Regions from separate parts of the Nocardiopsis akebiae genome, predicted to be linked through region 3. Evidence: riboswitches for the same ligand, from Rfam matches in the RefSeq annotation. Region 3 holds a riboswitch; each other region holds the start of a gene.
The links. Region 3 has a riboswitch for thiamine pyrophosphate ahead of thiD (bifunctional hydroxymethylpyrimidine kinase/phosphomethylpyrimidine kinase). Riboswitches for the same ligand answer to the same signal wherever they lie in the genome.
Positions count from the first base shown of each region.

Region 1 (9,387 bases), 3.0 Mb from region 3:
GGAGCGCGGGCTGTCGCGGCCGGTGGCGCGTACCCGACACCGGGTGTCGAACCGACACGATAGCGGAAGCCCACGCCAGGTCTGCCCGGCGGTTCGCGGTCGCGCCGTCCCGTTCCGGTGTCGGTGGGGCCGGTGGGACCCCGGGGAGGCCTGTTCGGTCTCCCCGGAGGACGGGCCCCGGCCGGGGCCCTCCCGGTTCCGGCGGTGGGTGACCCACCGGTCGTCGGGTCGCCCCGTTCCCGGTGAGGCCCGCTCCGTCGGCGGTGGGGACGCTCGCGCCTGGGTTGTCGTGGTGTGCGGGATGCGCCCTTGCGGGGCCGCGCACTCGTTCCACGGTAGAGGACGCCGCCAAACTTCCCGGGCGGGACGCACCGGTCGGCGGGGCCGGAACGGGGAGCGGGGCCCGGTGGCCTAACTCACGGAGGGCGAGGAGGCCTGGGCGTAGCGCCGCACGGGGATGCGGCCGGCCAGGCGCGCGCCGCGGCCCGCGCGCACGGCGTCGCGCATCGCGGCGGCCATGCGCACCGGGTCCTGGGCGCGGGTCACGGCCGTGGCCAGCAGGACGGCGTCGCACCCCAGCTCCATGGCCAGGGCGGCGTCGCTGGCGGTGCCGATCCCCGCGTCCACGATGACCGGCACACCGGCCTGCTCCACGATCAGCTCCAGGTTGTGCGGGTTGCGGATGCCCAGCCCCGAGCCGATCGGGGCGGCCAGGGGCATCACCGCGGCGCAGCCCACCTGCTCCAGGCGCCGGGCCAGCACGGGGTCGTCGTTGGTGTAGGGCAGCACGGTGAAGCCCTCGTCCACCAGCTGTTCGGCGGCCTCCAGCAGCTCGACGGGGTCGGGCAGCAGCGTGTGCTCGTCCGCCACCACCTCCAGCTTGACCCAGTCGGTCTCCAGCGCCTCGCGGCCCAGGCGGGCGGTGCGCACCGCGTCGACGGCGGTGAAGCACCCGGCGGTGTTGGGCAGCGCCCGGATCTTGTTGCGGGTCAGGACGTCCCACACCGACCCCCGGGCGCCGGGGGACACCCGGCGCATCGCCACGGTGGTCAGCTCGGTGCCGGAGGTGATCAGGGCCTCCTCCAGGACCTCCAGGGAGGGGGCTCCGCCGGTTCCGGTGATGAGCCGGGACCCGAAGGAGGTTCCCGCGATAACGAGGTCGTCGTTCATCCTCAGCCTCCCTGCACCGCGGTGAGGACGTCCACGCGGTCGCCCTGGTTGAGCGGGCTCGCGGCCCACGCGGTCCGGCGGACCACCTCGTCGTTGACGGCCACGGCGACACCGCCGGGCGCCTCGGCGCCGGTCAGGTCGCGCACGACCGCTTCCACGGTCGTGTCGTCGGCGAACTCGCGGCGGTCGCCGTTGATGATCAGTTCCACTGCTACTACCTACTTGCGCGTCGTGCCGTGAAACGGCGGGCGTACTCGGGCAGGTCTCCGTCGGTCAGGGCCCCGGCCATGGCCTCACCGGTCACCGGGGTCAGCAGGACCCCGTGCCGGAAGTGCCCGGCGGCCAGGTGCAGTCCCGGGACCCGGGTGGGCCCCAGGAGGGGCTCGTTGTCGGGGGAGCCGGGGCGCAGCCCGACGCAGGTCTCGGTGACCTCCAGTTCGCTCACCCCGGGGACGAGTTCACGCGCGTCCCGCAGCACCTGCCAGAGTCCCCCGACGGTGAGCGAGGTGTCGTGGCCCAGCTCCTCCTGGGTGGCGCCGATGACTACCTCGCCGTCGGCGCGCGGCACCAGGTAGGTCGGGAATCCCCGGACCAGGCCGCGGACGGTCCGGCCCACGAGCGGCGGCTCCCCGTCGGGCACCCGGGCGCGCAGCAGCTGCCCCTTGACCGGGCGCAGCGGCGGGACCACGGGTTCGGGGACCGCGACGCCGTTGCCCCAGCAGCCCGCGGCCAGCACCACCTGGTGCGCGGGCAGGATCTGGCCCGCCGCGGCGTCCCCGGCCAGGCGCACGCCCAGCCGGGCGCCCCCGGGGCCGGGGGAGAGGACCTCCCCGACCAGCCCGCGGACCTCGGTGACGCCCGCGCGCCCGCCCGCCGCGGCCAGGGCGCGCAGCAGCCGCCGAGGGTCCACGGAGTGGTCGTCGGGGGCCAGGACGCCGCCGCGCACGGACGGGGCGAGCATGGGCTCCAGACGGCGGCACTCGCGGCCGGTCAGGCGCTCGGCGGCGATGCCCAGCCTCCGCTGGAGCGCGTGCAGTTCGGTCAGGACGGCCAGGTCGTCGCGGTCGAAGGCGACCAGCAGCGTGCCGGTGGCGCGGTGGCCCACGTCCAGGCCGCTGGCCTCCTCCAGTTCGGCGACGAAGTCCGCGTACATGCGGGCCGAGCGGATGCCCAGCTCCATGAGGGGCTCCTCGCCGAACGCCGCCTCGGTGGCGGGGGTCAGCATGCCCGCGGCCACGGTGGAGGCGGCGCGGGCGGGGTCGGACTCGACCAGGGTGACGCTCAGTCCGCGTTGGGCGGCCCGCCAGGCGGTGACCCGCCCGACCAGGCCGCCGCCGACCACGACGACGCGGTCGCGGTGGGAATCGTCGGAGGTGCGCACGGCTGTGGCTTCCACTCCCTTCGCCGGCATGATCCGGATCAGGTTCGTGCGGTCGGAGGCTCACAGCCTCCCTCTCAGCCGGGTCCCACCCGGCTCCCGCGGGATGTAGGGGTCCGTCCCCATTCTAGGACCCGTGGCCGGCGCACGCCGTGCCGGGGGGAAGGAGGTGCGCGGATGTGGCAGATTGGTGGTGTGACACAACGCGACATCGACACGCTGATCGGCGACTGGCTGACCCTCAAGGAGGCCGCCGCTCCGCTGGGCGTGAGCCCGAACCGGATCAAGACGCTGATCCGCGAGAACCGCATGATGGGTGTGGTCCGCGACGGTGAACTCTCCATCCCCGCGGCCTTCATCGACGGCGACGACCTGGTCAAGGGCCTGCCGGGGACGCTGCTGCTGCTCACCGACGCGGGCTTCTCCTCCGAGGAGGCCCTGCGCTGGCTGTTCACCCCCGACGACTCCCTGCCGGGCACGCCGATCCAGGCCATGCGCGAGAACCGGGGCACCGAGGTGCGCCGCCGGGCCCAGAGCCTGGCCTTCTAGTCCGCGGCCCCACGGGCCCGTTCGTGAACTGCTGGGGAGGGGCGCGCCGCCGCGTCCCTCCCCCTTGGGTCCCAACGCGCCAGGGCCTAGGGTGGACCGTGTGAGGACCAGCCACGGAACCAGCCTGCGCAAGCGCCTGGACGCATCGCTTCTGTACCTGTGCACCGACGCCCGGACCGGCCGGGGCGACCTGGCCGAGTTCGCCGACGCGGCCCTTGCCGGGGGAGTGGACATCATCCAGCTCCGGGACAAGGGCTTGGAGGCGCGCGAGGAGATCGCGGCCCTGGAGGTGATGAAGGAGGCGTGCGAGCGGTACGGCGCCCTGCTCGCGGTCAACGACCGCGCCGACATCGCCCGCGCCGTGCGCGCCGACGTCCTCCACCTGGGCCAGCGGGACCTGCCCGTGCCCATGGCCCGCGACATCATCGGCGCCGACCCCGTGATCGGCCGCTCCAACAACGACGTCGCCGCCGCGGCCGCCTCCGCCGAGGAGCCCGGCAGCGACTACTTCTGCGTCGGACCGACCTGGGCGACGCCCACCAAGCCGGGTCGCCCGGCCGCCGGGCTGGAGCTGGTGGAGGAGGCGGCCGCGCTGGGCACCGACCGCCCCTGGTTCGCCATCGGCGGGATCGACGCCGACAACATCGACCGCGTGCTGGACGCCGGGGCCCGCCGGGTCGTGGTCGTGCGCGCGATCACGGAGGCGGAGGACCCCCGGGCCGCGGCCGCCGCTCTGCGCCAGCGCCTGGCGGCCCGCGCCGGGGGCTGACCGGCGGCCGGGCGCCGAACGCCCGCCGGAGCCGCTCCGCCGGGGCCCGGCCGTTCGGTGCCGCCCGGTCCTAGGGAAGCAGCAGGACCTTGCCGAGCACCGTGCGCCCCTCCAGCGCGGCGTGCGCCTCGGCGGCCCGCTCCAACGGCAGTGTCAGGCCCACGTGCGGGGTGATCCTGCCCATGCGGGCCATCTCCAGCACCAGCCGCAGGTCGTCCCGTCGGTCGTCCTCGGCCTTCTTGAGGTCGAACAGCCCCAGGACCTCGATCCCGCGGCTCGCGGCCTCCCGCGCGTCCACATCCGTGAAGCTTCCGCCCGCCGAGCCGTAGCCGACGAACCGGCCGCCGTCGGCCAGGGTCGCGAAGGCCGCCGCGCCCAGCGCGCCCCCGGCGCCGTCCAGGACCACGTCGACCCCGGCGCCGCCGGTCAGCGCGCGCACCCGCTCCGGCCAGTCCGGCTCGGAGTAGTCCACGGTCTCCTGAGCGCCCAGTTCGCGGACCAGGGCCAGTTTGGCCCCGCCCCTGGCCGCGCCGATGACCCGTGCCCCGGCCCTGCGGGCCAACTGGACGGCCAGGCTGCCCGCCCCTCCGGCGGCCGCGGCGACCAGGACCGCGGTGCTGGGCCCGAAGCCCGCCGCCCGCTCCAGCGCCAGCGCGGTCGGCCCGTCGTGCAGCAGGGCCAGCGCCGCCCGGGGCGCCACCTCCTCGGGCACCCTGACCAGAGCCGACTCCGGGACCACGGCCCGCTCGGCGTAGCCGTCCACGGGCAGGGCGGGCCTTTCCGGCGTCCCGTCCGTGTGCCCGGTGCCGGCGACCACCGCGGCCCCCTCCCAGCCCGGGTCCACGCCCGGGCCTATCCGGACCACCCGCCCTGCCACGCCCGCGCCGGGGACGTAGGGGGGAGACACGGGGAAGTAGTCCAGCCCCCAGCCGCCGCGGACCAGGGTGTCCAGGTACATCACGTTCGCCGCGGCGACCTCCACCAGTGCCTGTCCCGGTCCCGCCTCGGGCTCGGGCACGTCCCTGACCACCAGGACCTCCGGACCGCCGAACTCCCGGACCTGTACCGCTCGCATGCCGTTCTCCCTCGGTGCGCACTGCCTGTCTCCGACACCGCTCAGCCTCTTACCTCAATGTTTGTTGAGGTCAAGGGTCGGGTGTCGGGGGAGATCCACGGCACAGGGGGCCCGCCCCGCACGGGCGCACGGCGCGGCGCGCGGGCGGGCCGCGGTCAGACCGCGACGTGCGACAGCGCGCTGGGGTGGCGCCGCAGGAAGCCCTCGATGGACTGGGCGGGATGGCCGGTCAGGTCGGGGACGGCGGGCGAGACCACGTCGAGCTCCCCGGCGGCGATCGCGGCGTAGGAGGTCACCCAGCCCTCGACCGCCCAGTCGGGGGCGTCGCCGCGGCGCGACTCCAGCGCCTCCTCCCGTGTCTGCGGCACGTAGCGCACCGAGCGACCGGTGAGCACGCTCAGCCTCTCCGCCGTCGCGCCCAGGGACAGCGCCTCCGGGCCGGTGACGTCGTGGCTGGTGTCGTGCGAGGCGCGCGCGGCCGCGGGATCGGTCAGCACGGCCGCGGCCACGTCCGCCACGTCGTCGCGCGAGACCCACGCGATCCGGCCGTCACCGGCCGGGCCCCGCACCGCGCCCCCGCCGTCCACCCAGTCGGGCAGCAGGTCCAGGTACAGGCTGGGCCTGAGGAAGGTGTAGCGCACCCCCGTGGACCGGATGTGCGCCTCGGTGAAGAAGTGCGTGCGCGCGAACGTGAAGGTGGACGCCGGGCCCGCGCGCAGGAAGGACAGGTAGACGATCCAGGACACCCCCGCCTTGACCGCGGCGTCCACCGCGCTCACGTGGACGTCGATCCGGTCCTCGGACTCGGTGGCCGAGACCAGGAACAGCGTGTCCACCCCCCGGCACGCCCGCTCGAAGCCCGTGGAGTCCTCGTAGGCCGCCATCGCAGCGCTGCTGCCGGGGTACTCGGGAGCGCGGTTGATGTCGCGTACGATGAGCCGCTGGGGCCTGCCCAGCCGCGCGATCCGCGCGGCGACCCGCCCGCCCAGCGCCCCCGTCGCCCCCGTCACCCCTATGGTGTGGTTTGTCGTGTGATCGTCGCCCATGACACCCCATCCTGCGTTACGAGGTCGTGCCGGACGCTGAGCGGCACGCGCCTTTTTGCGCCGCGGGGTCGGGCGCGGCGGGTTCGGCTCCCCCGGGGCCGCCGGGGTCAGGGCGCGGGACGCCCGCCGTCCGCCGGTCCCCGGGCCGGTCCGTGCCCGACCGTCCGACCCGACGCGCTCCCGGGCTCCTCCGCCTCCCGAGCGCCCCGCGCCACCGGGCGGCGGTAGGCCAGGCGGCGCAGCAGCGCCTCGGCCGGTCCGCGCCTGCCCGCGCGCTCCAGCGCGTAGGACGCCGCCACCGTCACCAGCCACACGCCCACCGCGAACAGGGCCATCGACCACGAGGCGAGTCCGCCGCCCAGCCCCAGGCCCCAGGCCGCCAGGAGCGGCGCGCACAGCACCGACTGGGCCAGGTAGGCCGACAGCGAGCGCTTGCCGGTCGCCGACAGCGCGCCGACCACCGCGCCCGGCGCGCGACCGCGCCGCTGGATCCGGTGCGCCGCCAGCGCGATCAGCGCCACGTAGCCCAGACCGCCGGCCAGTCCGGTCACCATGTGCGGCATGGTCAGCATGCCCGCCTGCGCGGGGGACAGGTCCCAGACCCCGATCTGGGCCAGGGCCATGGGCAGCCCGCCCAGCCATCCCACGCCGACGCCCAGGGCCGCGGTCCAGCGCAGCAGCCCCAGGTGCGCGCCCGGCTCCTCGAGGATCCGGCGGCGCGCGGCCCAGTAGCCGAGCAGGATCGCCGCGGGCACGACCATGCCCAGCAGTCCCTGGCCCAGCGTGATCAGCGGCCAGGCCGCGACGCGGCCCAGCGCGGCGCCCAGGATCGAGGCGTCGCCGATGTTGGCGGCCGTCCGGTCCATGCCGAACGCGGCGGAGGAGGGGGCGTCCGCGGGCATGAAGGCCAGCCCCAGCAGGCTGAACGCCGCGAGCAGGGCGGCCAGCCCGGTGAACACCCCCGCCCACACCAGCAGCGTGGCGTCCCTGCGCCGCAGGAACAGCCAGCCCAGGAGCAGCCCGGCCAGGCCGTAGGCGCCCAGGATGTCGCCCATCCACAGCAGCAGGGCGTGGACGAAGCCGAACGCGAGCAGCCACAGGTTGCGGCGGCGCAGCAGCGCGTTCACCTCCCGTGCGGACGAGCCCGCCGCCTCCTGGCGCCGGGCCAGCTGCACCATGCCGTACCCGAACAGGAAGGCGAACATCGGATAGCTGCGCATGTCCACCGCCATCACGATGGTGAACTGCGCGATCCGGTCCAGCGCGCCGCCGGGCTCCGGATGGACCCCGCCCCCGCTGGACGGGAGCGCCCACAGGTACCAGGCCGTGTTGGCGAGCGCGATGAACAGCAGCATGAACCCGCGCGCCAGGTCCGGTGCGAGGGCTCTCTCACCCGCGCCGACCGGACCGCGGGAAACGGTGTGCCCAGACATGGGAGACCCCCCGGTTTCGCGATATGTCGTGTCAGCGATTCAACCGGAGCGGGCGGACGGGCACAACAGGTCCCCGGCGGGCGCGGACCCGGGAAAGCCCCCTAGGGAAGGACCCTCAGGAGGAGCGCGAGGTGGCGGCCACGACCAGCTGGCGCAGCGGCTCGCGGGCGGATTCGTCCAGCTCGGGGCCGTCCAGGGCCGCGACGGCCCGGTCGGCGTACTCCGCGATCATCTCCTCGCACACGGCCAGCGCGCCCGAGCCCTCGATCAGGGAGCACATCCACTCCACCGAGGACACCGACAGGTCCGGCGCCCCCAGCAGCGAGCGGAACCGCTCTGCGTCGGCCGCCCCGGCGCGCGCCAGGGTCTCGGCCACCACCAGCGTCCGCTTGCCCTCGCGCAGGTCGTCCCCGGCGGGCTTGCCGGTGGTGGACGGGTCGCCGAACACCCCCAGCACGTCGTCGCGGAGCTGGAAGGCGATCCCCAGCGGGATGCCGTAGCCGGTGTAGACCCCGGCCAGCTCCTCGTGGCGGCCCGCCAGGGCCGCGCCCAGGTGCAGCGGACGCTCCACCGTGTACTTGGCGGACTTGTAGCGCATCACGCGCAGCGCCGCCTCGCGTGTGCCGGTGCCCCGCACCTGCTCCAGGGTGTCCAGGTACTGCCCGGCCATGACCTCGGTGCGCATCGCGTCGAAGGGGCGCCGCCCCCGGCCCAGCACCTCCGTCGGGAAGCCGCTGGCCTGGTACATCTCGTCCGACCAGGCCAGGCACAGGTCGCCGATGAGGATCGCCGCGCCCTGGCCGAAGCCCTCGCTGTCGCCGCTCCACCCCTGGTCGGCGTGCAGCTTGGCCAGCCGCTTGTGCGTGGCGGGCAGGCCGCGCCGGGTGTCGCTGTTGTCGATCACGTCGTCGTGGACGAGCGCGCACGCCTGGAGGAACTCCAGGGAGGCCGCCGCCCGTACCACGCGCTCGTCGTCGGCCGCGCCGCCCGCGCCCCGCCACCCCCAGTAGCAGAAGGTCGGCCGCAGGCGCTTGCCGCCGGAGACCATCGTCTCCAGCGCGTCCATGGCCGGAGCCAGCTCCTCCCCGATCTCCATCAGCTGGGCCCGGTGGTCGGCGCAGAAGGAGGTCAGTTCGCGGTCCACGCCGGAGCGGACCGCGAAGACGGCGGAGGCGGACGGGGAAGAGGAAGGCACCATGGACCGCAGGTTATCGGCTGTCGGACGCGGCCCGGTCCGGTTCCGCCCGTCCGGGCCGCGTCCGATTGGCCGCCACCACGAACGGCACCGTCACCAGCAGCGCCCACGAGCGAGGAAGAGCAGGAGAGCAAACCGACGCGGGCTGTCGTGGCGGCGACGGTATCGCCGCCACGACAGCCCACCCGACCCGGGTCCGACAACCGCTGGACGCGCGCGAACAAGGAAACTCACAGCCGCGTACGCGAACCCGCTTTGGTGTCCTCCGCAGAGAAGCCTCTGAGGACTACCGCCGACCTTTGCAGCTCGGCGGTGCCACGTGCCTCACAGCACCAGCTGGTTCCTGCCTCACCGGCCTGCGCCGGAAACAGGGTTCCCGGTCTTACCGTGCCTCCACAGGCGTTTAACGTCTCCGGCCGCCCCTCGGCGACGTTCACCCCCGGAGGTTTGGTCGTCACCACCGATCGTTGCTCAACGTGGCGGAGCCCAAGCAGAAAGTCGGAGTCGAAAACTGACCCATCCCGGCGTCAACGCCGGAGCTCTTTCGCTTTCGACCCCGCTGTAGAGCGGTACGCCCCACACCGCGGTCCAGACGGGCCCGGGGCGGGACCGCGAGCCCATCCGCACCCTGAACAGCTCGAGGGCCGGCCCCCACGTGCAAGCCGGCGGTCGCCGCGATCTCCCGGCCGCTCTCCAGGAGCAGGCCCCAGAATCAGGGCGGTGAGCGCCGCGGCGTAGACGAGCAGGGCGTCGTAGCTGGGCGGGGGCGGCG
Region 1 covers NZ_CP074132.1:2,317,464-2,326,850, forward strand. Annotated here, with positions in the region: gene KGD83_RS10025 (thiazole synthase) at 412-1,170, opposite strand; gene thiS (sulfur carrier protein ThiS) at 1,173-1,379, opposite strand; gene thiO (glycine oxidase ThiO) at 1,385-2,581, opposite strand; TPP riboswitch at 2,550-2,661, opposite strand; gene KGD83_RS10040 (Rv2175c family DNA-binding protein) at 2,744-3,097, shown strand; gene thiE (thiamine phosphate synthase) at 3,198-3,866, shown strand; gene KGD83_RS10050 (zinc-binding dehydrogenase) at 3,937-4,941, opposite strand; gene KGD83_RS10055 (SDR family oxidoreductase) at 5,097-5,987, opposite strand; gene KGD83_RS10060 (DUF418 domain-containing protein) at 6,095-7,420, opposite strand; gene KGD83_RS10065 (polyprenyl synthetase family protein) at 7,536-8,618, opposite strand.
Region 1: it holds a riboswitch for thiamine pyrophosphate, as region 3 does, so the genes downstream of both, thiO (glycine oxidase ThiO) here and thiD (bifunctional hydroxymethylpyrimidine kinase/phosphomethylpyrimidine kinase) in region 3, are expected to answer to the same signal.

Region 2 (9,387 bases), 450 kb from region 3:
GCCTCCGTCGAGCGCCGCAACCTGGTGCTGGACCGGATGGTCGCCACCGGACACCTGGAGGGCGCGGAGGCGGAGGAGTACAAGGGCCGGGGCCTGGAGGTCGACGAGACCCCGCGCGCGGGCAGCTGCTTCAGCAGCGAGCAGCCCTTCTTCTGCGACTACGTCATGCGGTGGCTGGGCGGCTCCGACGCGCTCGCCGGGACCCAGGAGGAGCGCGACGGGATGCTGGAGCGGGGCGGCATCACCGTGCGCACCACCCTGGACTTGGACATGCAGGAGGCCGCCGAGCAGGCGATCGAGCGCTACGTCCCCGCGGGTGACTCCCACAAGTTCGCCGCCGAGGTCCTCGTGGAGCCCGGTACCGGCCGGGTGCGGGTGATGGCCCAGAACATGCGCTACGGCTTCGACGACGAGCCGGGCACCACCTCGATCAACCTGTCCGTGGACCACGAGGACGGCGGGTCGCTGGGCTACCAGGCGGGTTCGACGTTCAAGCCGTTCACCCTCGCCGCAGCCCTGGACGCCGGGCTCAAGTACGACACCAGCTTCTCCTCGCCCAAGTCCACGACGGTGAGCGGCCTGGAGAACTGCGAGGGCGGCAGGATGGCGCCCTGGGACGTGGGCAACGCCGGGGAGAGCGACGGCGGCGAGCACAACATGATCAGCGGGACGAAGGGTTCGGTGAACACCTACTTCGCCCAGCTCCAGGAACGCGTCGGCCTGTGCGAGACGGCGGAGATGGCCCAGAGCCTGGGCGTCCACCGCGCGGACGGCGAGGACCTGCAGGTGTGGAGCTCCTTCACCCTGGGCGACCAGGAGGTCTCCCCGCTAACCATGGCCAGCGCCTACGCCGTCTTCGCCTCCCGGGGCACCTACTGCGAGCCGGTCCCCGTGGCCTCGGTCCTCGTCGAGGGCGAGGACGGCGAGGAGATCGAGGTGGGCACCGAGTGCGAGGAGGGCGCGCTGGACACCGAGGTCGCCGACGGCGTCAACCACCTGCTCCAGCAGACCTTCGAGGGCGGTACCGCCAACGGCCTGGAGATCGGACGCCCGGTGGCGGGCAAGACCGGCACCACCGACAGCGCGGCCTACGCGTGGTTCGCGGGCTACACCCCGAACCTGGCCGGGACCGTGGTGGTCGGCGACATCCGGGGCGGGGAGCAGCACACCCTCCAGGGCGTGACCATCGGGGACCGCTACTACGGCATCGTCTACGGGGCCACGCTGCCCGGACCGATCTGGCAGGCCACCATGCGCGAGGCCGTGGCGGGCCTGCCGGAGGAGGAGTTCGCCCCCTCGCCGAAGGTCTACGGCAAGGCCTCGGACAAGCCGTCGGGCGGCGGTGGCGACGGCGACGACGGCGACACCGGTGGAGGCGGCGGTGCCGGTGACGGCGGCCTCGCGGCCGGTGACGGCGGGGGTGACGGCGGGGGCGACGGCGGCTCGACCGGCGGTGGCGGCACCGGCGGGGGCGGAGGTTCGACCGGCGGTGGCGGTGGGGAATCGACCGGCGGTGGTGGCGGTACCGGAGGCGGCGAGGGCTCGACCGGAGGCGGCGGCGCCGGCGGTGGAGGCGGGAACACCGGAGGCGGCGGCACCGGCGGGGACGGAGGTTCGACCGGCGGTGGCGGCGGCACCGGCGGTGGAGGCGGGAACACCGGAGGCGGTGGAGGCGACGGCGGTGGCGGCGGTACCGGCGGCGGCGAGTCGCCGGGCGGGGGCGGCGGCGCGCCCTGGAACGGCACGCCCCCGCAGCCGCAGGTGCCCGAGGGCGGTGCCGGTCCCGGGGACTGAGGCCCCGACGTGCGCTGACGGGACCCGGGAACACTGCGGCGTTCCCCCGTGTTCGTATTGATGAAACCGACAGGGGAGCGCGCGAGCGCTGAGAGTGCGGCACCAGGCCGCAGACCCTTACACACCTGATCTGGGTCATGCCAGCGAAGGAAGTCGTAGGAACCGTCACCGGTGGCGGGCTCCCGCGCACCGGGGACGTCCCGGCGCGCGGAACGCGTCCCGGCGCCGCTCTCGGCCGCACGGGCCCCTCGCATCCCCCGGCGAAGGGACACCGCATGAAGAGGAACACCACCATCCCCCAGGGCACCGGCTTCCGGCGCGACGTCCTCGACCGGCTGCGTAGCTGGCGCACCGTCGACATCGTCGTGGCCGCCGTCATCGGCGTCGCGGTCGGCGTGGTCTTCTGGCTCTGGAACATCGTCTGGTCGGTCACGACCCCCCTGTTCGTCGGCTTCCCGCCCGCACAGGCCGTCGTCTACGGCATGTGGCTGATCTCCGGCGTGCTGGGCGGCCTGATCATCCGCAAGCCCGGCGCGGCCCTGCTCACCGCCATCGCCGCCGCCTCGGTGTCGGCGCTCCTGGGCACCCAGTGGGGGATCATGGTCATCCTCGACGGCGCCCTCCAGGGCATCCTGCCCGAGCTCGTCTTCCTCGCCTTCGGCTACCGCCGCTGGGGCATGGGCGTGGCCGTCCTCGCGGCGGCGGTCGCGGGCGTCTCCCCGGCCATCCGCGACAACCTCGCCTACAACGTGACCTGGCCGCTGTCCTACCAGATCACCTACGGCGTCATCGTGGTGGTCAGCGCCGCCCTCATCGCGGGCGTGGGCGCCCGCCTGCTCACCACCGCCCTGGCCCGCTCCGGGGCGCTGGCCCCCTTCCCGTCCGCGAGGGGCTGACCGTGGCCTCCGCGAACGGGCGCCGGACGGCGGCCGGGGGCCCCGGCGCGCGCGTGGAGCTCTCCGGCTGGGGCTGGCGGCACTCGGGCCGCGAGTCCCACGCGCTGCGCGGCGTGGACCTGGTGATCGAGCCGGGTGAGCGCGTGCTGCTGCTGGGCGCCTCCGGCGCGGGCAAGTCAACCCTGCTGCACTCGCTGGCCGGTCTGACCGGCGAGGACGCCGCCATCAGCGGTGACCACGAGGGCACCCTGCTCCTGGACGGCGAGCCCGCCGACCGGAGCCGTGGCTCGGTCGGCCTGGTCAGCCAGGACCCCGAGACGCAGCTGGTGATGGCGCGCGCGGGCGACGACGTCGCCTTCGGCCCGGAGAACCTGGGCGTGGCCCCCGACCTCATCTGGCCCCGCGTCCACGAGGCGCTGGAGGCCGTGGGCTTCCCGTACGGACCGCGCCATCCCACCGGCGCGCTGTCGGGCGGTGAGAAGCAGCGCCTGGTGATCGCCGGGGCCCTGGCGATGCGCCCCCGACTGCTGCTGCTGGACGAGCCCACCGCCAACCTCGACCCGGCCGGGGCCGCGCTGGTGCGGGGCGTGCTGGCCCGCCTGCTCGCCGAGACCGAGGCGACCCTGGTGCTGGTCGAGCACCGGGTGGCCGACGTCGTGGACCTGGTGGACCGGGTCGTGGTCGTGGCGCCCGGCGGCGGGGTCGTCGCCGACGGGCCGCCGGCGACCGTGTTCGCCGAGCACGGTCGCTCGCTGGCAGCGCAGGGCGTGTGGGTTCCCGGGTACGAGCCCGCGCCCGCCGTTGAGCCCGCGCCGGGCGGTGAGCCCCTGCTGGAGGCCGTGGGCGTCACGGCGCGTACCCCGAGCCAGCTCGGCGTGCGCGCGGCGCCGCGGCGCACGGTGTTCGAGGGGGTGGACGCCACCGTCCGAGCCGGGACCGCGACCGCCCTGACCGGCCCCAACGGCGCGGGCAAGTCCACGCTGCTGACCCTGCTCGCCGGACTGTCCAGGCCCCACCGGGGAGCGGTGCTGCCGCGCGGGCCGCTGGCCGGGGCCGACCCGCGCCCGCTCGTGCGCTGGCCCGCCCGCAGGCTGGCCCGGCACGTGGGTACGGTCTTCCAGCACGCCGAGGACCAGTTCGTCACCGCCACCGTACGCGACGAGCTGCGCTTCGCCCCGCTGCGCGCCGGTACGGGCGAGGCCGAGACCGAGGCCTGGGTGGGCGAGCTGATGGAGCGCCTGCGCCTGTCCGCGCTGGCCGACGTGCACCCCTACACGCTCTCGGGCGGTGAGAAGCGGCGACTGTCGGTGGCCACGGCGCTCAGCTCGGGCCCCGCGCACGCACCCGACGCGCTCGTCCTGGACGAGCCCACCTTCGGCCAGGACACCCGGACCTGGACCGAACTCGTGGAGCTGCTCGCCACCCTGCGGTCCGCGGGCCGCGCGGTGGTCATGGCCACCCACGACGACCTGTTGCTGCGACGCCTGGCCGACGCGCGGGTGCGCGTGGCCGGGGGCCGAGCCGTCCACGAGACCGCCGCACCCGACGCGGGCGCCGGGGCGGAGCGGCCCGGGCCCGCGGTGCGCGCGGCGGCGGGAAGGGGGAGCCGTGGCTGACCGGAGGCTTCCGGACGCACCCGTGTACGGGGACCGTGTCCCGGACGGGGTCGGGGAACGGGACGGGGCAGGCGCCCCGGCGGGGGACGCGCTCACCCTGGAGGCTCCCGCGGACGGCGGGGCGCGCTTCTGGCTGGTCGGGCTCAACCCGGCGGCCAAACTGCTCGCCGCCCTGCTGCTGGGCGTGGGCCTGGTCCCGGCCGTGGACGCCGTCACCGGCGGTGCGGTGCTGGCGGGCGTCCTGCTGCTCCTGCCGTTCAGCGGGATCGACCGGCGCACCCTGCTCGTCCTGGGCGGACCCTTCCTGCTCATGGGGCTCTCCAGCGGGCTGGTCAACTACCTGTACGGGGAGCACGGCGCGGAGGGTGCCCTGGGCGCCGCGGTGCGCCTGCTGGCCATCGCCCTGCCCGGGCTGCTCGCAGCCGTGAGCAGCGACCCCACGGAGACCGCCGACGGCCTGGTACAGCGGCTGCGGGTCCCCGAGCGGCCCGCCATGGGCGTGCTGGCGGCGCTGCGGCTCGTCCCGCTGCTCGCCGACCAGTGGCGCACGATCACGCTGGCGCGGAGGGCGCGCGGGCTGGAGGCCGGGCGCAACCCGGTCAGGGCGGTCGCGCTGTTCTTCGGCCGCCTGTTCGCCCTGCTGGTGCGCTCCATCCGCACCGGGACGCTGCTGGCCGCGGCGATGGACGCGCGCGCCTTCGGAACCGGGCCGCGCACCCGCGCCCGGGAGAGCCGCTGGCGGACCGCGGACACGCTGCTGCTGGCGGGTGCCGCCCTGCTCCTCGCGGCGGCCTACACCCTGTCCGCCCGGCTGGGCACCCTGGTGCTGCTCTTCTCCTGAACCGGGTGGTAAGCAGTTCGGAGACAGTGACGTCCGAGTAGTGAGGGGCAGCAGACCGTGGGCGAGTTCGTGCGTGTGGAGACCGATCCGGACCATCCGGCCGTGGCCGTGATCCGGCTGGACAGGCCGAAGGTGAACGCGCTCAACGCCGCGCTCACCGCGCAGATCGCCGAGGCCGCGGCCCGGGTCGCCAAGGACCCGGACGTGCGCGCCGTGGTCGTCTACGGCGGCGAGCGGGTGTTCGTCGCGGGCGCCGACATCAAGGAGATGGCCGACCTCACCGCCGCGCAGATGCTGGGCTACGCACGCGACCTCCAGAGCGCCCTGAACCTGGTGGCCCGCATCCCCAAGCCGGTCGTGGCGGCGGTCACCGGGTACGCGCTCGGCGGCGGCCTGGAACTGGCACTGGCCGCGGACTTCCGGGTGGCGGGGGCCGGGGCCAGGCTGGGCGTGCCCGAGATCCAGCTCGGCGTCGTCCCCGGCGCGGGCGGGACCCAGCGCCTGCCCCGCCTGATCGGCGCCTCCAGGGCCAAGGAGATGATCTTCAGCGGTCGCCACGTGAAGGCGGACGAGGCCCGGGAGATCGGCCTGGTGGACCAGGTCGTCCCGGACGAGGAGGTCTACCGGGCCGCCGTGGCGCTGGTCGCCCGGTACGCCCAGGGCCCGGCCGTCGCGCTGGCCGCGGCCAAGGAGGCGGTGGACCGGGGTCTGGAGACGGACCTGGACACCGGTCTGGAGATCGAGCGCCTGCACTTCGCGGGCCTGTTCTCGACCGAGGACCAGAAGGACGGTATGCGCAGTTTCGTCGAGCAGGGCCCCGGCAAGGCCGTTTTCCGGGGGCGCTGAGGCGGCGCCGCAGGGACGCCGGACCGGGTTGGTCCGAGCCGACCGGGCGCCGGAACAGCAGGTCGGGGCGGCGGCGCCCGGTGCCGTGCCGTCCGCCCCGCCGCCGTTTCGGTGGATCCGAGAACTTTTCACCCCGCTCGTTGGATCGAACGGTGTCACGGGGGGTTCGGCCGAACGTCCGGATCCGGCCAGTCCGGACGGGAGGGAGGGAACCGCCCACGCCAGTTTTCCGTCATACTCGTGAGGGTCGCCCCCGGACGGACGCGCCGCCTGAACCCGGGACGCCCGGCGGTGCGGAAGCGACCACACGGGCCCGAGACCGGGACGAACAAGCCAATGGTGACCCATCCCCCGGCCGCTAAGCTGGACGCGGTGGTATGTGGTCTTTTGAGGGGATGAGTTCTCGATGGCAATGTCGGCAGGTTTCCCCATGGGTGAGGAGCTGCCGGAGCGCATCGGCCACTACGTCATCCGCCGCCGCATCGGGCAGGGCGGCATGGGCGTGGTGTACCAGGCCGAGGATCCCCGGACCGAGCAGTTCGTCGCGGTGAAGGTCCTCAAGCCGGAGGTCGCGGGCGACCACATCGCCCGGGCCCGCCTCGCCCGCGAGGTCGAGACCATGCGCCGAGTGCACAGCCCCAACGTGGCCGAGGTCATCGAAGCCGACACCCAGGCCGAGCTGCCGTGGGTGGTCACCGAGCACATCCCCGGCCCGACCCTGGACGCCACGGTCACCAACCACGGCCCGCTGCGCGGCCGCGCGCTCACACGCTTCGTCACCGGCATGGCCCGCGCGATCCGGGACATCCACGCGGTGGACGTGATCCACCGCGACCTCAAGCCCGGCAACGTGATCATCTCCAACGGCGAGCCGATCGTCATCGACTTCGGCATCGCGCACGCGGTGGACGGCGCCAAGCTGACCCAGACCGGCACGTTCGTGGGCACGCCCAGCTACCTGTCCCCGGAGGTCATCGAGGGCACCGACCTGGGCCCGGCCACCGACATCCACGCCTGGGGCGGCACCGTCGCCTTCGCCTCCACCGGGCGCCCGCCCTACGGCGCGGGCACCTTCGAGGTCATCTTCTTCCGCATCCTCAACGGCGAGATCGACATGGACGGGATGCACGAGGCGCTGCGGCCGCTGGTCAACCGCGCCGTCTCCCGTGACATGCGCAGCCGCCCCACGGCGGAGGAACTGCTTGAGGAGGCCAGCCGCCTCAACCTCGACCTGCCCTGGACCGAGGACGCGGGAGGCCGTCCCACCGGGCTGACCGGCAGCCACACCGTGTACCACCCGACCACGGCCGGGGGCACCGGGGAGGAGCCGGGCAGCGGCGGCCCGGGCGGCGGCGGCCCGGGCGGCGCCGCCGCGGCGGGCGCGGCCGGTGCCGCGCTCGGCGGCGCGGCGGGCTACCTGGCCGGTCGCGCGGCCCGGAACGACCAGGGCTGGGGCCCCTCGCACACCGGCGGCCCCGCCTCCAGCGCCTGGTCCCCGTCCGGGGACCCCGCGCGCCCGGCCTCCGCGGCGCACTCCGGCGGCCTGGTCGACGACCCCGCGTCCACCGACGACCTCTCGGGCGCGGCCAACGGCCGCCGCACCGGCGACCCGGAGTCCACCGACGACCTCTCCGGCGCGCGGCGCGGCTGGGACGACCAGGACGACGGGCTCCCGGGCACCGAGCGCATCGCCCCGCGCGACGCCGACGACCCGGACGACCCCCAGGGGACCATGCGGATCAGCCCGGTCCGCGACGAACCGGACGACGCGCTGGGCACGCGGCGCATCCAGCCCGACGAGTTCTCCCGCGAGGACCCGCAGGGCACGATGATGATGGACCCGGTGGACCGGGACGGGTACGCCCGGCGCCCCGTCGACGAGTACGAGGACGAGGGCCGCCAGGCGCCGCACACGCAGTTCTTCAACACCCCGCTGCACAAGGGCGACTTCGCCGACATCCTCACGCCGGTGGACGACGGCCGGGGCAGCAACCAGACGCAGGAGTTCGACGGGGACGAGTACGAGGAGCGGCGCGGCGGCCTGCTGGGCCGGTTCCGGCGCGGCAGCAGCGACCGGGTGAGCGACTACTTCCCGGACGACTCCGACGAGGAGGGCGAGGAGTACGAGGAGCGGTCGTGGCGGATGCACCCGCTGACGATCCTGCCCATGCTGGTCTCCGTGGCCGGTGTGTCCCTGCTCTTCCCCTGGTTCGGGCTGATCCTGGGCGTCGTGATCATCGCCGCGCTGGGCGCCCTGGACGTGGTCAAGGCCGAGCACGCCCGCCGCCTCCAGACGCGCGGCCCGCGCAACTCCGACAACATGGTGGTGGCGCTCAGCTTCCCGTGGGCCTTCGGGCGCATGGCGCTGCGCACGCTCGGCTTCGGGCTGGTCTACCTGCTGGCGGGCATCCTGGTCGGCATGATCTACGCGCGGATCGCGGACGTGCCGGGTCAGGGCGCCAACTACACCGGCGCCTTCGCGATCTTCGTGATGCTCCTGCTCAGCTACGTCATGCCGAGCGGGCGCGAGGCGCGGCACCAGGCGGTGTGGCTGGTGCGCCGGGTCCACTACCGCAACCTGTACGTCTACGTCGGCGTGTGCATCGGCCTCGTGCTGCTGACCATGCTCATCCTGTCGTTCGGCCTGTCGGCGGCCCCGGACTGGGTGCCGATCGGCGGTCCCTCGGACTGGTTCGACGGACAGTGATCCCCGCTCGGCGGGCCGTACGGCCCGCCGGGCACCGCGAAGGCCCCGGGCTCCGGCCCGGGGCCTTCGGCGTTCCCGCCGGGCGGGAGGACTCCGACCTGTTACCGGTGGTGTGACCGGTTCCGGCGGGATCGGCGGCGACTAGGGTGGGAGCGGGAGGCGGGCACCCGCGACCGGTGTCCGGCGCAGGCGGTCCGACCGGGGTCGGAGCACCTGCGGCACAGCGGTGGTTAGGGTTGCCTCAGTCACACCGGGGGCCAGGGGTTGGCCTCCAAGCTACTAGCCAGTAACATCTGGGCTATGAGCACATCGCGGGACCTGTCTGAACGTGAAGGCGGCCCCGCCGTCGGATGACCGAACGGCATTCGGCATTGTTGGCAGTAGGGGGCGCGCCAGCGTCCGGCCGCCGCACGGCGGATCATGGAGTGCAGGGAGGTCGGCCACCGGCCATGAATATTGTCGTTTTGGTCAAGCAGGTCCCGGACACGGCGACCGAGCGGAAGCTCAACCCCGAGGACAACACGCTCGATCGCGCTGCGTCCGACGGTGTCATCAACGAGCTGTGCGAGTACGCCATCGAGGAGGCGCTCCAGCTCAGGGAGAAGCACGGCGGCGAGGTCACCGTCCTGACGATGGGACCGGACCAGGCCACGGACTCCATCCGCAAGGCCCTGTCGATGGGCGCGG
Region 2 covers NZ_CP074132.1:5,748,944-5,758,330, reverse strand. Annotated here, with positions in the region: gene KGD83_RS24580 (transglycosylase domain-containing protein) at 1-1,794, shown strand, start outside; TPP riboswitch at 1,856-1,963, shown strand; gene KGD83_RS24575 (ECF transporter S component) at 2,070-2,690, shown strand; gene KGD83_RS24570 (ABC transporter ATP-binding protein) at 2,693-4,306, shown strand; gene KGD83_RS24565 (energy-coupling factor transporter transmembrane component T family protein) at 4,329-5,147, shown strand; gene KGD83_RS24560 (enoyl-CoA hydratase/isomerase family protein) at 5,205-5,993, shown strand; gene KGD83_RS24555 (protein kinase domain-containing protein) at 6,400-8,700, shown strand; gene KGD83_RS24550 (electron transfer flavoprotein subunit beta/FixA family protein) at 9,150-9,387, shown strand, end outside.
Region 2: it holds a riboswitch for thiamine pyrophosphate, as region 3 does, so the genes downstream of both, KGD83_RS24575 (ECF transporter S component) here and thiD (bifunctional hydroxymethylpyrimidine kinase/phosphomethylpyrimidine kinase) in region 3, are expected to answer to the same signal.

Region 3 (9,387 bases):
GGTGCACAGCCCCGCCGAGTACGCGCCCGAGCGCACCGTCATCTCCACCGGACTGAGCAAGAACCTGGCCCTGGGCGGCTGGCGCATCGGCGTCGTGCGCCTGCCCGACTCCGAGATCGGCCACCGGCTGCGCGGAGGTCTGCTCGGTGTGGCCAGCGAGATCTGGTCGAGCCCGGCCGCCCCGGTCCAGGAGGCCGCCGCGCACGCCTTCACCGAACCCGCCGAACTCCTCGACCACGTCGACCGCAGCCGCCGTCTGCACGGCATCGTAGCCGGGGCGGTCACCGAGGCCTTCGTCCGCGCGGGCGCGACCGTGGCCGCCCCCCGGGCGGCCTTCTACCTCTACCCCGACTTCGAGCCGGCCCGGGAGCGGCTGGCCGTCCTCCACGGCGTGGCCACCGGCCCGGACCTGACCGGGCTGCTGCTGGAGCGCTTCGGGGTGGGCGTACTGCCCGCCGCGGAGTTCGGTGAGGGCGCGGAAGCCCTGCGCATGCGGGTCGCCACCAGCCTGCTCTACGGCGACACCGAGGAACGCCGCTACGCGGCCCTCGCCGCCACGGACCCGCTGGCGCTGCCCTGGATCCGCGCACACCTGGACCGCCTCGACGAGGTCCTGGGCGCGCTGCTCCCCGAGGGCGCCGACGCCGGTCCCGTCCTGCGCCGGTCCACCGAACCACAGGCGGTCAGCTGACCGCTCCCCGCGTCCGCCCCGTGTAAGGGGGCGGGGCGGACGCACCGTCCTCCGGCCTCCCCCGGCCGCTCCTTCCGGGGGAGGCCGGACCTCCGTCCGGCCCCGCGCGGCGGGACGCTCCGGTCGTTGGGCGGCACGCTGTCTTCCGTGCCGACGGCACGTCCCCACCCGCGGCACCGCCGGACCCCCGTCCGGTGAGGCCACCGCGCGGACGCCGCCCGCGCGCTCACCTCGGACCGGACGCGGCGCCCTCCACCCCCGCCTCGCGCGCGGCCAGTTCCGCGCTGGAGGCGATCACCGCCCGGTAGTGGTCGAGCAGCTGCTCACCGACCGCCTCCCACGTACGGTGCTCCACCGAGGGGCGCGCGCCCCGCGCCATCCGCTCCCGCACCTGGCGGTTGTGGGCCAGCCGCCCCACCGCCACCCGCAGTTCGCGCACCGAGTCCGGGGCGTACAGCAGCCCGTTGTGCTCGGGCACCACCAGGTCCAGCGGACCGCCCGAGGCCGGGGCCACCACCGGCACCCCCGAGGCCAGCGCCTCCTGGACGGCCTGGCAGAACGTCTCGTCCGCGCCGGTGTGCACGAACACGTCCATGGACGCGTACAGGCGCGACAGGTCGCCGCCGGTGCGCTGCCCGGTGAACACCGCGTCGGGCAGCCGCCTGCGCAGCCGCGCCCGTTCGGGGCCGTCCCCCACCACGACCAGCCTGATCCCGCGCAGGCGGGACACGTGTTCCAGCATCTCCACCCGCTTGTCCCTGGCCAGCCGTCCCACGTAGCCCACGACCGCCTCCCCGTTCGGGGCGAGCCCGCGCCGCAGTCCCTCGTCGCGGTGCGCGGGGGAGAAGCGCTGGGCGTCGACCCCGCGGCGCCACAGGTCCAGGCGGGGGAACCCGCGCGCGGACAGCGCCTCCATGGTGGCCGAGGACGGTGCCAGCGTGCGGTCCACCGCGGCGTGCGTGCGCCGCAGCAGCGACCACAGGGCGTCCCCGCCGGGCAGGCGGTAGCGCCCGGCGAAGCCGGGGAGGTCGGTCTGGAAGACCGCCACGGTCGGCAGCGCCCACCGGCGGGCGGTCTCCACGGCCGCCGCCCCGAGCAGGGCGGGCGAGGCCAGGTGCAGCACGTCGGGGGAGAAGGCGCGGATCGCCGCGGTCATCACCCGCCGTGCGGGCAGCCCCACGGAGAAGTCGCGGTAGAACGGCAGGGGCACGGAGGGCAGCCGGACCACCGGGAAACCCGCGTAGGAGGAGGGGCCGGGCCCGGGGGCCAGCACCAGGGCCTCGTGGCCGCGCGCGGCGAGCAGGTCGGCGACCCGGCACACGGAGTTGGTCACCCCGTTGACCTGGGGGAGGAAGGACTCCGTCACGATCGCCACCCTCAGCCGGCCCCGGGCGTCGGCCTGGGGCACGCGGTCGAACGGGGGCGTGTGTGCCGCCGCGGCGCGGTGCCCGGCAGCGGGAACGCGAGCGGACGCGTGGTCGGCCGCGGTCCTGGGAGCGGCCGAGGGCACGGAGGGTGCGCGTGCGGACGAGGGGCGGTGAGCGGCCGGGGACGTGCGCGTGGCCGGAGACGTACGGTCGGTCGGGGACATGCGGGTGGCTCCCAACGCCGGGGGGACGGCTGCCTACGCCGGGGACGGCTGTCTCCGACGCTAGGCTCGTGGGGTGAACCTCGGTTTGGGTACGGGGGAACCGCGCCCGAAGACCAGGCGTGGGCAGTCCGAGCGGTCGGTGACCGCGCCCGTGCGCCCGTGTGTCCGCCGGGTGACTCCCCGGTGGATATGATTGCTGAATGTAGCCAATATATTGCTCTAAGGAGTCATGCGGTGACCCTCGTGGAATGGGCCGAAGCAGTCCGAAGTGAACTGGGCCTGACCGGCACCGAACCCCTCCGCAAGGAGGACGTCGACCGTGTGCTCGACCTCGCCCGGGACGCCGCCCACTCCGTGGCCCGGCCCGCCGCGCCCCTGACCACCTACCTCCTGGGCGTGGCGGTGGGTCAGGGCGCGGACCCCGACGAGGCCGCGGCGGTCCTCAGCAGGCTCGCCCTGGCCCAGGTCGACGAGGAGGACCGCGTCTGACACCCCGCCGCCGTCCGCGCCGGTCGGCGGCGCTCCGTCCGTACCGACGGGCCCTTCCGTCCGTTCCGGCCGCCTCCGGCGGCGCCGTCGCGGCCGTGTCCGTGAGGAACACGGCGCCCTGAGCCCGCCGGAGCCGCACCGGCTCGACACGGTCGCGTCGGCTGGCCGTCCGCACCGGCCGCCCCCACCGGGTCGCGCGCGGGCCGCACCGGCGCCCTCGGGTCCGCCGACGTCCGGGCCCGGCCCCGGTCCCGGAGCCAGGGCCCGGCCAGCGCGGAAGCCTGCCGGAAGGCACCGCCCGCACCCGGGAGGTACGCGGAAGGGAAACCGGAAGTTCCCGAAGAAACAGGCATGTGGGTTACGTGTGATGCGGTTGTTACGCGTCGATGCGATTCTGTGCCGGTATCGCGGGCCTTCCCCCAGTGCCGACGCGATCTCGAGGGCGTCGGATCCCCCGTACTTCGCTACCGGCGACCCCCGTCCCCACACACTCACCGATAGGGAGATCCCCTGTGGACCAGCTCCTCGAAATGGCTGGCATCGTCAGCAGCATCATCTGGGGGCCCTTCGTCCTCATTCCGCTGCTGTTCGGTGTCGGCCTGTTCCTCACCGTCCGCCTCCGCCTGCTCCAGCTCCTGCGGCTGCCCCACGCGCTGTGGCTCGCCCTCGTCCGGCGCAAGGAGGACGCCTCCGTCGAGGGCGACATCTCCCACTACCAGGCGCTGAGCACGGCCCTGGCCGCCACCGTCGGCGTCGGCAACATCGCCGGTGCCGCGCTCGCCATCGGCGTCGGCGGACCCGGCGCGCTGTTCTGGATGTGGGTCGTCGGCTTCCTCGGCATGGCCACCAAGTACAGCGAGGCCCTCCTGGGCGTGAAGTTCCGCCGTACCGACGCCAAGGGCGAACAGAGCGGCGGCCCGATGTACTACCTCAAGTACGGGATACCGGGCGGCCTGGGCACCACCCTGGGCGTGGCCTTCGCGGTCTTCGGAGCCATCGCCGCCTTCGGGATCGGCAACGGCACCCAGGCCAACGCCGTCTCGCAGCAGATCACCAGCGTCACGCCGCTGGAGCCGTGGATGGTGGGCCTGGCCCTCGTGGTCCTCGCGGGCGCCGTCATCCTCGGCGGCATCAAGAGCATCGGCCGCGTCGCCTCCGGCCTCGTGCCGATCATGATCATCGGCTACGTGGGCGTCTGCCTGGTCATCCTGGCCGCCAACTGGGCCGCCATCCTCCCCGCGCTCCAGCTCGTGGTGACCGACGCCTTCACCGGCACCGCGGCCACGGGCGGCTTCGCCGGGGCGGGCATCATGCTCGCCATCCAGCAGGGCTTCGCCCGCGGCATCTTCTCCAACGAGTCGGGCCTGGGCACCGGTGCCATCGCCGCCGCGGCGGCCAAGACCAGCCAGCCGGTCCGCCAGGCGATGGTCTCGATGACCCAGACCTTCATCGACACCATCATCGTGGTCACCATGACCTGCCTGGTCATCATCACCACCGGTGTCTGGTCCGCCGGCGGCGAGGACGGCTCGCTGATGACCAGCAGCGCGGTCTCCGAGGGCCTGGGGTCGATCAGCCCGGCGCTCGCTCCGGCCGGTACCGTCATCGTGGCCGTCGCGGTGGCCGTGTTCGCCTTCACCACCCTGCTCGGGTGGGCCTACTACGGCGAGCGCTGCATGGTGTTCCTGGGCGGCCGCCGCCTGGTCCTGCCCTACCGCCTGGTGTTCATCGCCGTCATCTACGTGGGCTCGGTCGCCAGCCTGGACTCGGTCTGGCTGTTCAGCGACATCGCCAACGGCCTGATGGCCCTGCCCAACCTCATCGGGCTCCTGCTCCTGTCCCCGGTCATCGCGGCGGAGACGCGCAAGTTCTTCGCCCACCCCGACTGGAGGGACCCGGACAAGGTCATGGAGGACGTGACCAAGGCCTGACCCGGTAGGGGCCGCGAGCCCGACCGGAGGACGGTGACGAGGAGGGGGGACCGGCGCGGAGCCGGTCCCCCCTCGGCGTTCCCTCCTCCGGACGCCGCCCCTACCACCAGGCGTGGAAGTGGTGCACGGGGCCCTGTCCGCCGCCCGCGTCGATCTCGTCGGCGCGCCGGATGGCCTCGGTCAGGTAGTCCTTGGCGTCGCCCACCGCGGCGGCCACGTCCGGCCGCTGCGGCAGCAGGGCCGCGATCGAGGAGGACAGCGTGCACCCGGTGCCGTGCGTGTTGCGGGTGGCCACCCTCGGGGCGCGGAACTCGACCGGGTCGGCGTCCCGGGCGACCAGGACGTCGACGCTCTCCCCGCCGGGCAGGTGGCCGCCTTTGAGCAGGACCCTGCGCGGGCCGAGGTCCAGCAGCCGCCAGGCCTGGGCGCGCATCGACGCCAGGTCGGTCGCCTCGGGCTCCTCCAGCAGGTCCGCGGCCTCGGGCAGGTTCGGGGTGACCAGGTCCGCGCGTGGCAGGAGCTTGGTGCGCAGCGCGTCGACGGCCGAGGCCTCCAGCAGGCGGTCCCCGCTCTTGGCGACCATCACCGGGTCCACCACCACGTTCGGCAGCGTGTGGCGGTCGATCGCCTCGGCCACGGCCTCGGTGACCTCCGAGGTGCCCAGCATGCCCACCTTGACCGCGTGCACGACGGCGTCGGTGAAGAGGGTGTCCATCTGGTGGGCGACGAAGCGCGCGGGGATCGGGTGGACCCCGGCGACCCCGAGCGTGGACTGGGCGGTCAGCGCGGCGATCACCGTCATGCCGAAGGTCCCGTGCGCGGAGAAGGCCTTGAGGTCGGCCTGGACGCCCGCGCCCCCGCTGGGGTCGCTGCCGGCGATGGACACGATGTTGTACGCGCTCATGGCGTTCCTTCGCTAGTGCTAACTAGGGCAGGTTCGACGGGTGTGCTCTCAGCCGGGAACGTGTCCCGGCACCCCGCGCCTCCGGAGCCGCGTCGGCGGCCCCGGTCATGATGTGTTTGTGGTGCGTTCCGGGCAGGATACCCACAGAACGCAGAAGGGGTCCGCCCGGGGACGCGGGCGGACCCCTGGAGGGGTTCACGGGGAGCGGGGGCTCAGGCGGAGGTGCCCTCGGTCCGGCGGGCCCTGGTCCGCTTGTAGACGCGGGCCAGGATGAACCACAGCACCAGCAGGCCGATGAGCACGACGACGATGTTGCTGATCACACCGCTCCACTGGACCAGAACGGGCTCGATGGCCGGGCCGAACACGTAGCCGAGGCCGATCCAGATGGTGTTCCACACCGCGGAGCCGATGACCGTGTACAGCGAGAACTTGAACAGGGGCATCCGCTCGATCCCGGCGGGCACCGAGATGAAGCTGCGGACCAGGGGCACGCACCGGCCCAGCAGGACGGCGACGCCGCCGAAGCGGGCGAAGAAGCGCTCGGCCTTGTAGAAGTCCTCGATCTCCAGCAGCGGGGTCTTCTCGACCAGCCAGGCCGTGCGCTCGCGGCCCAGGAGCGCGCCGATCGCGTAGAAGCCCCACGCGCCGACCAGGCAGCCGATCGTCGCCCACAGGATGGCCAGCCACACGTTCATGTGCCCGGCGTAGGCGAGGAACCCGGCGCCGGGCAGGACCGCCTCACTGGGCATCGGCGGGAAGAAGGTCTCGATGAACAGCGCCACGCCGACACCGGGTTCGCCCAGGGTCGTCATCAGGTTCAGGACCCACCCGATGAACCCCTCGTACTCGTGGGCGACGTCGACGTCCGTCGTCGAGGCCGCGGTCATCAGCAGATTCGTTGTCATGCGGTTGTCGTTCCCGTTCTCAGACGTGGGTGGGGGACCGGTGGAGTTCGGCTTCCTCCATCCGGAGGCGCTTGCGGCGCTCCCAGACGATGGCCGCCGCCACGATCGCGAAGCCGACCGCCATCAGGCCGACCGTCACCGGGACGTCGGTGGGGGCCAGGAACGTGCGGTCCTCGTCCTGCCAGGGCCACAGGGCGCGCAGCGAACCGGCCATGAGGCCGGTGAGGACCACCAGGGTCATGTGGTGGAAGTTCTCCAGCAGGTGCTGGAGCAGCTTCACGAACAGCGACAGGCCCGTGAGCATGCCGAGCGCGAACACCGAGAGGTAGGCGATGTCCATGTCCCCGACCGCGCTGATCGTGGGTTCGTACAGACCCAGCGTGAGCAGGATGAAGGATCCGGACAGCCCCGGCAGCACCAGCGCGCAGACGGCCACCGCCGCGGCGAGGAAGACGACGACCGGGTGGGTGGGCAGGTTGGCGCCGGGCAGGCCGGTGAGGAAGAACGCGCCCGCGGCGAAGACCAGGGCGACGAGGTAGTGCCAGGCCCGCCACCTGCGGCCCGCGCCGGTGTAGGGGATCCACAGGCAGGCCAGGACCAGGCCGAAGAACAGCGCGTACGCGTACTGGGTGTGGGTCTCGACCAGCGGGGCGAGGACCACGGCCGCCATACCGAGGAAGGCCACCATGCCGACGAGCGCGGGGACCAGCACGCTCCAGTCCACCTGGCGGAACTGCTCCTGGGCGCGCTCCCTCCCGCGTCCGCGCGGGACGTCGGTGACGTAGCGCCTGACACCGCTGACCATGTGGCCGGCGCCGCCGATGAGCTTGTCGTAGAGACCGACGATGAGGGCGACCGTGCCGCCGCTGATACCGGGAAGGGCCTCCGAGGCGCCCACGGCGCCGCCGCGCACCGCGTTGAAGATGTAGCTGCCTACTGAGTTGGGCATCTGGGTTCTTGGGAGCGCTTCGGGCGGGGCCCGGGGAAGCGCGCCGTCCTCCGTCCTAGTGGTGTCACCGCACGCGCACCGTGTGCACGGGTGGAGGGGTGGGTCAAAGGTGGTCCTCGCGGTCCACGGCCTCGACCGGAGGCGGGGCGGACCGGTCGGCCCCGGCCGGGAGTGTGCGAACCGGTCGGAACGGGGGAGGGGAAACCGTGGGGCCTTGGACCAGGCGACGCCAGTCTAGCGGTGGCGGAGGGGGTCCAGAGCGGCCGACGCCCTGTGAAACCCCTGTTTCGGCTGGGTAAGTCCATATTGAACCTGTGCCCGAAATGAAGGGTCCGGTACCGCCCGGGTGCGCAGTTCCGCAGCAGACCGCCGGGGAGGCCGGGTGCCCGGCCGCCAGCGCCGTCTCCGGCACGGCCGGCACCCGTTCCCAAGTCCGTCCCCGGGCCCGTGGAGGAGCCCCCGGCGGGGCCCGGAGGGCGGACCGGCTCTCAGGGAAGGGTAGGGGCGGCAGGAGCGGGCGAACCGGTCCCGGTGACGGACGCCGCCCACCGGTAGTCCTGCTTGCCGACCGCCGTTCGCCGCACCCGGTCCACGAAGTGCACGGTGCGCGGCACCTTGAACCCGGCGAGCCGGACCCGGCAGTACGCGCGCAGTTCCGCCTCCTCCAGACGGGCGTTCGCGGCCAGCGAGACCAGCGCGGTCACCCGCTGCCCGAGGTACTCGTCGGGCGAGGGCACCACGATGGCGTCCTCCACCGAGGGGTGCGCCTTGAGCGCGGCCTCCACCTCCTCGGGGTAGACCTTCTCCCCCGCGGTGTTGATGACCGCGCTGCCGCGTCCCAGCAGCGCGATCGAGCCGTCTGCGTCCCACGTCCCGAAGTCGCCCGACAGCGCCCAGCGGCGCCCCCCGGCGTCGGTGGGGAACGTGCGCGCGGTCGCCAGTGGGTCGTTGTAGTAGCCCAGCGGGATCCGTCCGGTGCGCGCGATCCGCCCCACCTCCCGCGAACCCGGGGGCAGCGGGCGCAGGGACGCGTCCAGCACCGCGATGCTGCCGCCCATGGTGAAGCTGCGGCTGCCCGAGGGACCGCCCCCGGAGGGGGCCTCCGCCGGACCGGCCGGTTCGGCGCCGGTCGCCGACCCGCACACGCCCGTCTCCGAGCCCCCGTAGGCGTCGGAGAGGGACACGTCCTCGCGCCAGGCGTGCCACAGCGCGCGCACCGCCGGGGTGAGCGGGGTGCCGCCGGAGCGGACCGAGGCCAGGTCCGGGCACAGCCCCGGTTCGGTGAGCAGGTGGCGGGCCAGCGGGCGGGCCATGGCGTCGCCCACCAGCTGGAGCGCGTGCACGCCCTCCCGGTGCGCCGTCTCCAGCACCCGGTCCGGACGGAAGCTGCGGTCGGTGGACAGCACCACCCGCTTGCCGCACAGCAGCATGCTCAGCGCGTTCCACTGTCCGGCCGCGTGCATGAGCGGACCGAGGACCAGCATGCGCTGCTCGAAGCAGCGCGTGGCGCGCTCGGCCACCTCCCGCGGGGTGCGGGCGCTGGGCGTGCCCGGAGCGCGGCGCTCCAGGGCCGCGCGGAAGATGTCCGCCTGCCGCCACAGCACGCCCTTGGGGTAGCCCGTCGTGCCGCCGGTGTAGAGCAGGTAGTGGTCCTCGCCGCTGGTAGGGGGCAGGACCGCGTCCTCGGGCGCCGAGGCCAGCGCTTCTTCGTAGTCGAGGCCCCGCGTCCCGCGCGCGGAGCCGTCCGCGACGAGCAGGACGTGGCGCAGCCGGGGCAGGTCGGAGCGGACCGTGTCCACCGCCCCGGCCAGAGAGTCCTCCGCGATCAGCGCGACCGCGTGCGAGTCGGCCAGGACGTGGCGCAGCTCGCCCGCGACGTAGCGGTAGTTGACGTTGACCGGGACCGCTCCCGCGCGCAGGACGC
Region 3 covers NZ_CP074132.1:5,299,566-5,308,952, reverse strand. Annotated here, with positions in the region: gene KGD83_RS22705 (pyridoxal phosphate-dependent aminotransferase) at 1-691, shown strand, start outside; gene KGD83_RS22700 (glycosyltransferase family 4 protein) at 918-2,057, opposite strand; gene KGD83_RS22695 (DUF6457 domain-containing protein) at 2,517-2,771, shown strand; gene KGD83_RS22690 (alanine/glycine:cation symporter family protein) at 3,284-4,702, shown strand; gene thiD (bifunctional hydroxymethylpyrimidine kinase/phosphomethylpyrimidine kinase) at 4,803-5,606, opposite strand; TPP riboswitch at 5,594-5,692, opposite strand; gene KGD83_RS22680 (DedA family protein) at 5,819-6,514, opposite strand; gene KGD83_RS22675 (DUF368 domain-containing protein) at 6,534-7,463, opposite strand; gene KGD83_RS22670 (acyl-CoA synthetase) at 7,952-9,387, opposite strand, start outside.